3 regions of the Psychrobacillus sp. FSL K6-1464 genome follow, and region 2 is predicted to be linked to each of the others. Evidence: a T-box and tRNA genes for the amino acid it is inferred to sense, from the RefSeq annotation. Region 2 holds a T-box; the other regions hold tRNA genes.

Region 1 (3,833 bases), 680 kb from region 2:
AGAGCATCGCTGGGTAGCTATGTGTGGACGGGATAAGTGCTGAAAGCATCTAAGCACGAAGCCCCCCTCAAGATGAGATTTCCCATTACGCAAGTAAGTAAGATCCCTCAAAGACGATGAGGTAGATAGGTTCGGGGTGGAAGCGTGGCGACACGTGCAGCTGACGAATACTAATCGATCGAGGACTTAACCAAATTTGTTTAACGTAACAATGTCGTTTATCCAGTTTTGAAAGAATAAAATTTTTTTAAAATAACTCTTGTAATATTCTACAGAGTTGGTATAATAAAACTTGTCTTTCAATAATTATTCAAGTCTAGTGATGATGGCGAAGAGGTCACACCCGTTCCCATACCGAACACGGAAGTTAAGCTCTTCAGCGCCGATGGTAGTTGGGGGTTTCCCCCTGTGAGAGTAGGACGTCGCTGGGCTTGCAATAAATACATAACTTACCCAGGAGGATTAGCTCAGCTGGGAGAGCATCTGCCTTACAAGCAGAGGGTCGGCGGTTCGAGCCCGTCATCCTCCACCATATATTTACTCCTGCCGGAGTAGCTCAACTGGTAGAGCAACTGACTTGTAATCAGTAGGTTGAGGGTTCAAGTCCTTTCTCCGGCACCATTTTCCGAGCCATTAGCTCAGTTGGTAGAGCATCTGACTTTTAATCAGAGGGTCGTAGGTTCGAATCCTACATGGCTCATCACTTTTTCAGTGAATTATGTATGCGGGTGTGGCGGAACTGGCAGACGCACTAGACTTAGGATCTAGCGCCGCAAGGCGTGGGGGTTCGACTCCCTTCACCCGCACCATTTAATTTAATAACCGAGCGGAAGTAGTTCAGTGGTAGAACACCACCTTGCCAAGGTGGGGGTCGCGAGTTCGAACCTCGTCTTCCGCTCCAAAGATTCACTAAAGTGCCGGGGTGGCGGAACTGGCAGACGCACAGGACTTAAAATCCTGCGGTAGGTGACTACCGTACCGGTTCGATTCCGGTCCTCGGCACCACTTTTTTGAAACATTGCGCTCGTAGCTCAATTGGATAGAGCACTTGACTACGAATCAAGAGGTTGCAGGTTCGAGTCCTGCCGAGCGCACCATATAACGGGAAGTAGCTCAGCTTGGTAGAGCACTTGGTTTGGGACCAAGGGGTCGCAGGTTCGAATCCTGTCTTCCCGACCAGTTATTATTTATGGGGCCTTAGCTCAGCTGGGAGAGCGCCTGCCTTGCACGCAGGAGGTCAGCGGTTCGATCCCGCTAGGCTCCACCATTTATAAATTAGTTTGAAAATCATGGCGGTGTAGCTCAGTTGGCTAGAGCACTCGGTTCATACCCGAAAGGTCGTGGGTTCGACTCCCTCTGCCGCCATCTTAAGGACCTTTAGCTCAGTTGGTTAGAGCAGACGGCTCATAACCGTCCGGTCGCAGGTTCGAGTCCTGCAAGGTCCACCAACAATGTCTTGGAGGAATACCCAAGTTCGGCTGAAGGGATCGGTCTTGAAAACCGACAGGCGGGTCATACCGCGCGGGGGTTCGAATCCCTCTTCCTCCTCCATTTTTATCTTATTGTTTGTGGAAGTAATAATAATCCTTAAGTATTTTATTGTCGCGGGGTGGAGCAGTGGTAGCTCGTCGGGCTCATAACCCGAAGGTCGCAGGTTCAAATCCTGTCCCCGCAACCAAATGGTCCCGTGGTGTAGCGGTTAACATGCCTGCCTGTCACGCAGGAGATCGCCGGTTCGATCCCGGTCGGGACCGCCATTTATTTAATAATATTAATACATATCAATTGTAAATATAGCCTAAACAATTAGCTTTTATTTTAAGATTGAAGAGGCTCAGTAGCTCAGTCGGTAGAGCAAAGGACTGAAAATCCTTGTGTCGGCGGTTCGATTCCGTCCTGAGCCACCATTTAATGCGGGTGTAGTTTAGTGGTAAAACCTCAGCCTTCCAAGCTGATGATGAGAGTTCGATTCTCTTCACCCGCTCCAAAATAATGGGCCTATAGCTCAGCTGGTTAGAGCGCACGCCTGATAAGCGTGAGGTCGATGGTTCGAGTCCATTTAGGCCCACCATTATTCCGAAGTAGCTCAGTGGTAGAGCAATCGACTGTTAATCGATCGGTCGTAGGTTCGAGTCCTACCTTCGGAGCCATATATGGGGAAGTACTCAAGTGGCTGAAGAGGCGCCCCTGCTAAGGGTGTAGATCGGGCAACCGGTGCGAGGGTTCAAATCCCTCCTTCTCCGCCATATATAGGCCCCTTGGTCAAGCGGTTAAGACACCGCCCTTTCACGGCGGTAACACGGGTTCGAATCCCGTAGGGGTCATACTCAAAAAAAGGTAACCAATCATTGGTTACCTTTTTTTATTGTACTAGAAAAAGATATTACTAAAAAAGATCCTGCGCAGGCTTAAATGTTTGATTGGTTAGAGTATTGATCTTCTGTGAAAATAGAGAGTGGTTTATACACGGAAAGCGTAAGAACTGTTTAAAACAATAAAAGTTATGGAAGCTATACGATGTATTCCTGGTAATACTTTCTTCAAAAGACACCATGCCTTTATAGAGACTAACTTTCGATACAGAAATATGTTCACATTATCTAGATTTTGTAGCACTGAAAGAATATAAAATTTGCACGGGATAATAAAAACAGATGAGCAGCTAAATAATCTGCTCATCTGTTTTTATTTTATCCTTATAAATAATAGCCAATCAATAGACCTAATCCTAAAAGGAATACAAAAATCGTATTCGTAAGTGCGGTGTCTTTCATAGCAGGCGCAACCTGAACTGGATTTTCTGTTTGTTTAAATAATTTTATGGCATGTATAGGTTTTTTCAAACTCAATAAAACTAATAAACTCCATGGAGTGATTATTTGTAAAACTACTAAACCTATAATCCATAGGTAAGACAAAACAAAATAGGAAGCTAGAATTGTAATTGCTGTTTTCCGACCAACTAATATAGCCATCGTTTTTCGTCCGCCTATTGTGTCTTCTACTAAATCGCGAATATTATTAGATAGCATGATTGCTGCTACTAGCAGAGCACTTGGTACAGATAACAATACAGCGAATAAAGGCACTGAACCAACTTGAATATAAACTGCAATTAAAACAATAAGCATCCCCATAAATAACCCACTGAAAAGCTCACCAAAGGGAGTACTAGAAATAGGGTAAGGTCCCCCAGTATAGAAATATCCCACTGCCATAGAAATTGCACCGACTATTAATAATAGCCAAGAGCTTTCATAACAAATATAGATACCTAATATAGCAGCTATTACATATAGCAATAGAGCTAGTTGCATTACCGTTTTGGGTTTTACACCATTCCTAACAATTGCCCCACCAATACCGACCGATTCCTCGCTATCGAGACCTCGTACAAAATCATAATACTCATTAAACATATTTGTAGCAGCTTGTATCAGTAGACAAGCTAATAACATAGCAATAAACAATAGCCAATCAATATTTGCCTCGTATAGGGCAATCATTGTACCAAGAAAAACTGGTGCAAATGAGGCAGTTAGGGTATGTGGTCTTGTCAGTTTCCACCATACGCGCCAGCCCTTGTCAGCTTGAAATTCGTGTGACATATTTTTTCTCTCCTTTAAAAGAATCCAATATCAATTTTAACATAAATTTATAGCTAAATGTGTGCTGAAATGTGTAGAAAGATGTATGATTAAAGGTAGAGTAAATTAGTTAACCTAGATAAAAGAGTAGTTACTAAACGGAGGTCATATTTATGCCGAAAACCACCGGTACCATTAATACAAAATACCGTTTTTATACGGAAACAATAGAAGTATCGAGATTAT
Region 2 (3,833 bases):
AGCAACGAACAGATTCTAGCATTAGTATATTGTACATAAGGTCCAGTTTCCCCTTCAAAGTTAAGCATCTGTTCTAACGAAAACTCAATATCATTCATGCGATAATTTTTTAAATCATTGAAAATAACTGCTCCTATACCAACTTGCTTGGCAATTTCCTCTTTATCCTCTAAGGTTGGATTTTTCTCATTAATATTATGCTTTGCTGTGTGAATGGCATCCGCTATTACGTCAGCAAGCAAGATGATTTTACCTTTACGGGTAGACATTTTTTTGCCGTCTTTCAGCATCATTCCAAATGGAACATGCTCTAGCTGTTTAGCCCATTCATAGCCCATTTTCTCAAGTACCGAAAATAGTTGCTTAAAGTGAAGTGTTTGTTCATTTCCTACAACGTAAAACGTCTTAGTCGCTTGATATGTTTGTTGACGATAGATAGCTGCTGCTAGATCACGGGTCGCATAAAGGGTAGCCCCATCTTTCTTTGTAATCAGACTAGGGGGCATATCTTCGAGTTCTACTACAAACGCCCCGTTAGATTCCATTAACAATCCCTTTTCTTTTAAACCGTCTACTACACTAGTCATCTTATCGTTATAAAAAGCTTCTCCAGCATACGAATCAAAGCGAACACCCAAAAGTTCATAGATTTGTTGGAACTCCTTTAAAGATGCATCTTTGAACCAATTCCATAAGTTTAGAGCTTCTTCATCCCCTTCTTCGAGCGATTTAAAGGCTGCACGAGCTTGTTCGTTTAACGAGTCATCTTTTTCTGCCATGTCATGAAAATGCACATAAATCTTTAATAGCTCTGCAATCGGTGCTGCAAGAATATTGTCTTGGTTTCCCCATAATTTATAAGCGACAATAAGCTTGCCAAACTGCGTGCCCCAATCTCCTAGGTGGTTAATACGAACAGCTTCGTACCCATTTTTCTCTGTAATATTCGCTAACGAGTTGCCTATTACAGTTGAACGCAAGTGCCCCATTGAAAAAGGCTTTGCTATATTTGGTGAAGAAAAATCAATGATAATTTTTTCATGCTCTTTCTTTTTACTTCCGTACTGCTGTAAATCGCTCGTAATCGCTTGTAAAACTTGGTTAGTAACCAGTTCTTGATGGAGGAAAAGATTCACGTATCCACCAGCTACTTGTACGTTGGTGATTAAATAATCCTCTAACTTCTTACTTAACTCTAACGCTATTTGCTGCGGAGCTTTACGCATTTTAGGAGCTAATGTAAAACAAGGAAATGCCATATCCCCGTGTTTTGTTTGCTTTGGTTTTTCTAATAATTGTTCCACTTGCTCTACAGTCCATTCATTTTCTAAAGCATTCGAAATGATAGTTGCAATTTGATATGTCAGGCTCATATTTTCTCCTCCAATATAAAAAGCCCTCGTCTCTTATAAGAGACGAGAGCTATATTCCCGTGGTACCACTCTAGTTGCCACAAATGTGACCGCTTTTACGTTCGTAACGAGGTGTCTTCCCCGATTTTCCCTACTCCATTTCAGGACATTTCTCCGAAGTGCGCTTCATCGATCTTCTGTATTAGGCTCCCACCGTCCCTAACTCGCTTCCGCAGTTGTGCATCGATTACTCTCTTCATCAACGAATTTAACTTTATGATTTTACATATAGTACAGTATTTTCAAAATTGCGTCAACACCATCTTTCAAATTTTATAAATACTTATCATTGGTCCCGTCGATTGAATCACTCCACTCGCTTATCCAACTTACACAAGTTCCTCAGAAGCAACTAAAAAATTTTCACCAAAAACCACACTATGAATATAATGAGCACAAAAGGTAAGTGTAAATTATTGGAGGTTAACGACTTGGATAAAAATAAAAACTTTTTATTCCATGAAAATCAAAATGGTCAAAACCACCAAACAGATAGCCAAAGCGCTAAACTCGCTGTCATCGCAGGGGCAATCACTACACTTGGCGATGTTCTTGCTACGATGGCATCCGTATTAGCTATAGAAGAGGCACGGCAGGAACAAAGTGAAAATGGCAACAATGGAAATAGTAAAAATATGCAGAAACAGCTTGATTATTTAACATCTGAAATGGAAAAAATAAAAAAACATCTAAATCTGCCTAGGAGATAAAATTTAACTTAGTATTTTTAACTAGCATCTCTGCGGGTATTTTTTTGAGGGAATGGTGATCAGCTAATACAATCTATATAGTAAAACTGATCATTTCCTTTTTATTGTAAGGGATTTAGCAAATACATAACCTGTCAGTCCTAAAGATGCACTAATAACGTAGCATTTATAACTGTTTTCTTGAAAATAGTGTTCGAGTTCATTGGTTTCCTCGTATTCCCAAATCGGCCAAGCATATAATTTATAAGTGTCAAATAGTTTTCTATTCTCTACAAAAAACGATTTCAATTCTACTTCTTCTATATCGAATATAATACTTCCTGCCATTACATAACTGAAATTATGTGCTAAATAATTCCGAAAAGTAACAGTTACAGTTTCATCTACAACCGTTTGTATATCTAAAAGTAATTCATTTTCTAGAAAACTAACTGAGTAAGCAATTAAAACACCATCGTGAATAGATACCGTCATTCAAATCCCCCTATAAATGGCAACAATATCGTAAATTGTAGTGAGAGAAATACCTGTTAGCTTATGATATTTTCTATTAATTTGTTTACTGTGAAGAATTCTGTTTTTTAAATTTAAAGGTATATTTAAATAAATATACTAGCAACCGAATTAGTAAGATATAGATAAAGGTCTCGCAAAAACTTATACATAACACAAATACATAGCGTCCAAAATCTTCGGCTTCATTTACACTGAAGTCCTGCAATTGCCAATCAAAAAAAATATTGTAGTAACTCACCCAAAGAAAAATGGGTATCCATAAGCACCAATAATTCTTAGGCATACTGATCATATGACCTTTCACTAACATTGATTCACATCCATTTCTTTAGTAAATTCCCCTTTAACTCAATATAGCTAAGCTTTAAATATAGATTATTTTAGGTCTAATGCACATTCAAGAATTTCTTGATAAAGTTCGTTCCAATCATGATAATATTCTATTACTTCTCTAGTATTAATCAGTATTCTTTCAGCAGACTCAAACTGTGCTTGAAAAGCATGCATTAGCTCAATGTCTATCCGGTAAAACACTTGATATCCTACCTTTGGATAGATACTACTTGTATCCCATTTTAGGTTTTCATGATGGTCCACAATAATATGACCTAAAAGGGTGGTACTTCCTGTTATATAAGCCTCTTCGTATGTCTCGCGCTTTAGACATTCTTCGGGACTCTCTTCAAGCTCAATATGGCCACCTGGAAAATCCCAGCCTCTATGATTTAACTTAACCAAAAGAAGCTTTTCTCCTTTAAAGCAGAAGCCATGAACGCTTGTTATCAAACTTCTTGGAGGAAGTTGTGAATCACGCTTCCAGGTTAATTTTACTTTTGAATCTCCCCAGCTCACATATTTAGATGTCAATTCTTCACTATCCTTTCAAAATAGTAGGGTAGCTAGCATCATTCTTTTTTATTTTTGGTATGTAACCTATCTAGGGCATGGAGTGAATGGGATTGTACTTAATACTTCCATAGCATGCGTATCGGTGGTATCGAATTCGTATGTGATTCAGCTTCACACCACCTCAAAATGCCATTCCCTATCAAATGGGTTTGTTTGACCATTTCTCCAATACCTTTATAAATTCTCCTTGTCTCTTCTCCAAAACATACTATTCCACCTCTTCTGTCCCTAAAATATTCGTTACGGACTATCGTTTCACCTTCATTTTTGTTGTTAATATTTAGTA
Region 3 (3,833 bases), on a different contig from region 2:
CTTTACCAGATAGTACAGGCATGGCAATCTTCATTGCATCTCCCATACTCATTCCAGCTACGACACCACTCTGTATGAGAGCTGCTCGCACTTCATCTTCTGACATCTGGTTCGGAAGGTAACCGTATAAAATGTCGATTTTTGCATTCGCATCCTCCACGCTGTCTGTCCGACCAAGCTTTTCGGCTTCTGCCAGATAGTCTTTGGTCTGCTTGATCTCGCGTTGCACGATCTGGATTTCTTCTTTTTCATCCAAAGGCGAACGTTTTACTTTCTCAGCATTCTCCAAGCCTGCCTTCACGAGTTGTAGCACGCCTTTTTTCCGTGCGTCTTTCGCTTTCATTGCTTGGATTAGATCTTTCATGATTAAGTCTTTCATTTTCATTGTTCTTCCACCGACTTTCTGTATTTTTTTCTTAATCTATAATTGCATTGCGTTTATCTTTTGGACAATATTTAACTCATCGCAACCGTACAGTCCTGAAGAGTTTATATTATTGTATTCAATCACTTTAAATCCATCATCTGTTTCCGCAACATCAATAACAAAGGCCTTTGAGAGAGGAAACAAATCAATCATTTCTTTGGTATAAGCCATCAATTCTTCAGATGGTTTGTGATTAATATTTGTAGACTTCTCGACTACATAGCTTGAGGCTGTCACGATTTGTTGCTCAACAACGAAAAAGCGATATTCGGCTTTTATCTCTTTGACAGGTGAGATCATTAAAGTCTGTCCCACATACGCACTATTGACATCAGATTCTCTTTCTTGCCATGAAAGAAAATCTTCTAATGTGATGGTGAAACCAGTAAACAACTTTGTGTTTCCCGTCGGTCGGATGAAAAAGGAATCCCAAATAGGTTTTAGCCCCGACAGCTCCCCAACCACGAATTCGTTGTTTAACAGTTCCTTGCCGATTTTTTGTTTAAACACTTCATACTCAAAGTCTTCGCTCCAGAAAGAACCTGGCTTAAAATTCTCTGATTGTGCAACGTTTGCAAATTGTTTTGAACCGTAGACCATTATGTTTTCATTTTTTGTAAATTTTTTCAATATATCTGCTGAATTATCTTCAGGTATTCTCGTACCTTTATGGAGGACAGTTAAACTATAATCTTTGTTCAGTCGTACTATTAAATAAGCAGTAGAACTCATTTCTAAAGCAGTTATGACTCTTTCCACATTCGAACTATTGTTTAGAAATTCTTGTACTAACCATTTCAACTTGCTCACTCCTTATCTTTTTTTCGAAATTTCATTTACTTTAATGGTGTCTGCTGAGGGACTTGAACCCCCAACCACCTGCTTGTAAAACAGGTACTCTCCCAGTTGAGCTAAGCAAACGTTTGGCAGGGATAGCAGGAATCGAACCTACATCGTCGGTTTTGGAGGCCGTCATTTTGCCATTAAACTATACCCCTATGGCAACCACGGCAGGACTTGAACCTGCAATCCTTCTGATTCGTAGTCAGATGCTCCATCCATTGAGCTACGTGGTTATTTTGGTACGGATGGCGGGAGTCGAACCCACACGCTACAAGAGCAGCGGATTTTAAGTCCGCTATGTCTACCAGTTCCATCACACCCGCAAAATAAATACTTAATATGGCGACCCCGACGGGATTTGAACCCGCAACTTTCCGCTAGACAGGCGGGCGTGCAACCGTTACACCACGGAGTCATTATTGGAGGAAACGAGGGGATTCGAACCCCTGGAACGCTTACACGCCCTTCGGTTTTCAAGACCGACGCCTTCAGCCTCTCGGCCACGTTTCCAAATATGGAGGAGATGGTGAGATTCGAACTCACGGGACACTTCCATGCCCTTCGGTTTTCGAGACCGACGCAATAAACCAAGCTCTGCCACATCTCCGTTATGGCGGGTAGTACAGGAGTCGAACCTGTGAGAGTATTTTACCCCTCTTCCGCATTAGCAGTGCGGTGCCTTCAGCCACTCAGCCAACTACCCGTAACTTTATTTTTTTGAAAATGGTGGAACTAAGGGGACTCGAACCCCTTCCTACTGCGTGCAAGGCAGTTGCTCTTCCAATTGAGCTATAATCCCATTTGGTCAAGATGGCAGGACTCGAACCTGCGACCCCTTGGATCCAAACCAAGTACTCTGGCCAAACTGAGCTACATCTTGAAATATTGGTACATCCTAAGAGATTTGAACTCCTGACTTCTCGGTTATCAGCCGAACGCTCTACCACTGAGCTAAGGATGTATAGATTGGTTGCAGTAGTAGGAATCGAACCTACACAATCTGCCTTATGAGAGCAAATGTACACCTGTTACCGCATTAATAAAACGCCCAAGAAGAGACTCGAACTCTTGACTCATCGATTAGAAATCGGTTGCTCTATCCTACTGAGCTACAAGGGCAAATATGGTTATTGTTCACTACCGAACCGTTTAAGGTAATCTTTTCTATACTGGTTCAATCTCTCTTGCAACTCTATTGCATCCTTCAGGAAGCTTTCACATTCCTCTTCCCATCCTTCTTTTTGTTTCTTCACTCGTTTTTGAATGTACTGGTGAACGAATTTAAAGTTGTTCTTCTGCATCGAGTCTGTAAAATCGATTAGTTGTTTGTAGTCAATTAGTAGTACTTCTGTCTTGCTCCCATCTACATCAGATCCCTTCTTGTGTTTAATTGGTGCAACCAGTGGGAATCGAACCCACATCTACTGCTTGGAAGGCAGTCGTCTTTGCCATTAGACCATGACCACAAATGAAATGCCCTCGATAGGATTTGAACCTACAACCTCGGTATTAAAAGTACCTTGCTCTACCGTTGAGCTACGAAGGCGGATTTGATTGCTTGCTGATTTTCTTGTCACTCTTATCACTCTTCATCGTTCTCACTTCCTATTCTTTTTGTATTGATGAAGCTAAGCTCGTTGAGGGATTTGAACCCCCGACATCCTGATTACAAAACAGGCATTCTTCCGCTGAACTAAACGAGCATGTTTGGTGCAGATAGGGAGAGTCGAACTCCCACGCCCGAAGGCATACGATTCTAAATCGCACGTGTATACCAGTTCCACCATATCCGCATTATTTGGTGACCCAGACGGGGATTGAACCCGCAATCCTAGAGTGAAAGTCTAGTGTGTTAACCATTTCACCACTGGGCCTTATTGTGTTGCCTTCCGAACCTTATCTCATCTACTTCTATTGTCTCGAGCATGTCGCTCACTCCTTCTTTTTATAAATTTGGTGCAGATAGGGAGAGTCGAACTCCCACGCCCATAGGCATACGATTCTGAATCGCACGTGTATACCAGTTCCACCATATCCGCATTGTTGTTCTAAAGTATGGTGAGGTGTGTTGGACTCGAACCAACGTACTCTTTCGAGGAGGGATTTACAGTCCCTTGCAATTGCCACTATGCGAACACCTCATATATGGTCAAGATGGCAGGACTCGAACCTGCGACCCCTTGGTTCCAAACCAAGTACTCTAACCAAACTGAGCTACATCTTGAAATGTTGGCGGTGCTGACGGGATTTGAACCCGCAACCTCTTCCGTGACAGGGAAGCGATCTACCATTGATCTACAGCACCGTGTGATTGGTTCCCCTTCCACGATTCGAACGTGGACTTTTCCGATTCAAAGTCGAATGCCTTACCATTTGGCTAAAGGGGAATAATTGGAGAACAGGACCGGATTTGAACCGGCGAATAAGAGATTTGCAGTCTCTCGCCTTGAGCCTCTTGGCTACCTGTCCGAAAAAAATGTTACAAAAAAGCACCCGTTCGGTTTCCCGACGAGTGCTTCAAGGGTGTCTATATCCTCCTATGCGAAGGTATGACAAAACATGC

The links. The T-box of region 2 lies ahead of argS (arginine--tRNA ligase). A T-box ahead of a tRNA ligase gene usually reads a tRNA of that ligase, here a tRNA-Arg.
Region 1: it encodes a tRNA-Arg, which carries the amino acid that the T-box ahead of argS (arginine--tRNA ligase) is inferred to sense. The anticodon was not compared.
Region 3: it encodes a tRNA-Arg, which carries the amino acid that the T-box ahead of argS (arginine--tRNA ligase) is inferred to sense. The anticodon was not compared.

The regions. Positions count from the first base shown of each region.
Region 1 covers NZ_JBBOOP010000001.1:2,553,893-2,557,725, reverse strand. The annotation lists rRNA gene MKX39_RS12985 (23S ribosomal RNA) at 1-194, shown strand, start outside; rRNA gene rrf (5S ribosomal RNA) at 316-431, shown strand; tRNA gene MKX39_RS12975 (tRNA-Val) at 457-532, shown strand; tRNA gene MKX39_RS12970 (tRNA-Thr) at 546-621, shown strand; tRNA gene MKX39_RS12965 (tRNA-Lys) at 628-700, shown strand; tRNA gene MKX39_RS12960 (tRNA-Leu) at 725-809, shown strand; tRNA gene MKX39_RS12955 (tRNA-Gly) at 827-901, shown strand; tRNA gene MKX39_RS12950 (tRNA-Leu) at 917-1,005, shown strand; tRNA gene MKX39_RS12945 (tRNA-Arg) at 1,021-1,097, shown strand; tRNA gene MKX39_RS12940 (tRNA-Pro) at 1,103-1,179, shown strand; tRNA gene MKX39_RS12935 (tRNA-Ala) at 1,192-1,267, shown strand; tRNA gene MKX39_RS12930 (tRNA-Met) at 1,292-1,365, shown strand; tRNA gene MKX39_RS12925 (tRNA-Ile) at 1,372-1,448, shown strand; tRNA gene MKX39_RS12920 (tRNA-Ser) at 1,459-1,551, shown strand; tRNA gene MKX39_RS12915 (tRNA-Met) at 1,604-1,678, shown strand; tRNA gene MKX39_RS12910 (tRNA-Asp) at 1,682-1,757, shown strand; tRNA gene MKX39_RS12905 (tRNA-Phe) at 1,832-1,907, shown strand; tRNA gene MKX39_RS12900 (tRNA-Gly) at 1,914-1,987, shown strand; tRNA gene MKX39_RS12895 (tRNA-Ile) at 1,995-2,071, shown strand; tRNA gene MKX39_RS12890 (tRNA-Asn) at 2,076-2,150, shown strand; tRNA gene MKX39_RS12885 (tRNA-Ser) at 2,156-2,246, shown strand; tRNA gene MKX39_RS12880 (tRNA-Glu) at 2,253-2,324, shown strand; gene MKX39_RS12875 (1,4-dihydroxy-2-naphthoate polyprenyltransferase) at 2,697-3,608, opposite strand; gene MKX39_RS12870 (isochorismate synthase) at 3,761-3,833, shown strand, end outside.
Region 2 covers NZ_JBBOOP010000001.1:1,871,043-1,874,875, forward strand. The annotation lists gene argS (arginine--tRNA ligase) at 1-1,373, opposite strand, end outside; T-box leader at 1,409-1,624, opposite strand; gene MKX39_RS09210 (hypothetical protein) at 1,844-2,122, shown strand; gene MKX39_RS09215 (hypothetical protein) at 2,213-2,596, opposite strand; gene MKX39_RS09220 (NUDIX hydrolase) at 3,014-3,505, opposite strand.
Region 3 covers NZ_JBBOOP010000002.1:91,223-95,055, forward strand. The annotation lists gene MKX39_RS20280 (GatB/YqeY domain-containing protein) at 1-385, opposite strand, end outside; gene MKX39_RS20285 (ATP-grasp domain-containing protein) at 422-1,237, opposite strand; tRNA gene MKX39_RS20290 (tRNA-Val) at 1,273-1,348, opposite strand; tRNA gene MKX39_RS20295 (tRNA-Arg) at 1,427-1,503, opposite strand; tRNA gene MKX39_RS20300 (tRNA-Leu) at 1,508-1,593, opposite strand; tRNA gene MKX39_RS20305 (tRNA-Asp) at 1,611-1,685, opposite strand; tRNA gene MKX39_RS20310 (tRNA-Ser) at 1,691-1,780, opposite strand; tRNA gene MKX39_RS20315 (tRNA-Ser) at 1,786-1,877, opposite strand; tRNA gene MKX39_RS20320 (tRNA-Ser) at 1,882-1,973, opposite strand; tRNA gene MKX39_RS20325 (tRNA-Ala) at 1,995-2,069, opposite strand; tRNA gene MKX39_RS20330 (tRNA-Pro) at 2,073-2,150, opposite strand; tRNA gene MKX39_RS20335 (tRNA-Ile) at 2,157-2,231, opposite strand; tRNA gene MKX39_RS20340 (tRNA-Arg) at 2,316-2,389, opposite strand; gene MKX39_RS20345 (hypothetical protein) at 2,398-2,691, opposite strand; tRNA gene MKX39_RS20350 (tRNA-Gly) at 2,662-2,736, opposite strand; tRNA gene MKX39_RS20355 (tRNA-Lys) at 2,745-2,816, opposite strand; tRNA gene MKX39_RS20360 (tRNA-Thr) at 2,902-2,973, opposite strand; tRNA gene MKX39_RS20365 (tRNA-Leu) at 2,979-3,063, opposite strand; tRNA gene MKX39_RS20370 (tRNA-Glu) at 3,070-3,144, opposite strand; tRNA gene MKX39_RS20375 (tRNA-Leu) at 3,225-3,309, opposite strand; tRNA gene MKX39_RS20380 (tRNA-Tyr) at 3,327-3,411, opposite strand; tRNA gene MKX39_RS20385 (tRNA-Pro) at 3,417-3,494, opposite strand; tRNA gene MKX39_RS20390 (tRNA-Asp) at 3,501-3,575, opposite strand; tRNA gene MKX39_RS20395 (tRNA-Gln) at 3,583-3,657, opposite strand; tRNA gene MKX39_RS20400 (tRNA-Cys) at 3,663-3,739, opposite strand; gene MKX39_RS20405 (hypothetical protein) at 3,808-3,833, opposite strand, start outside.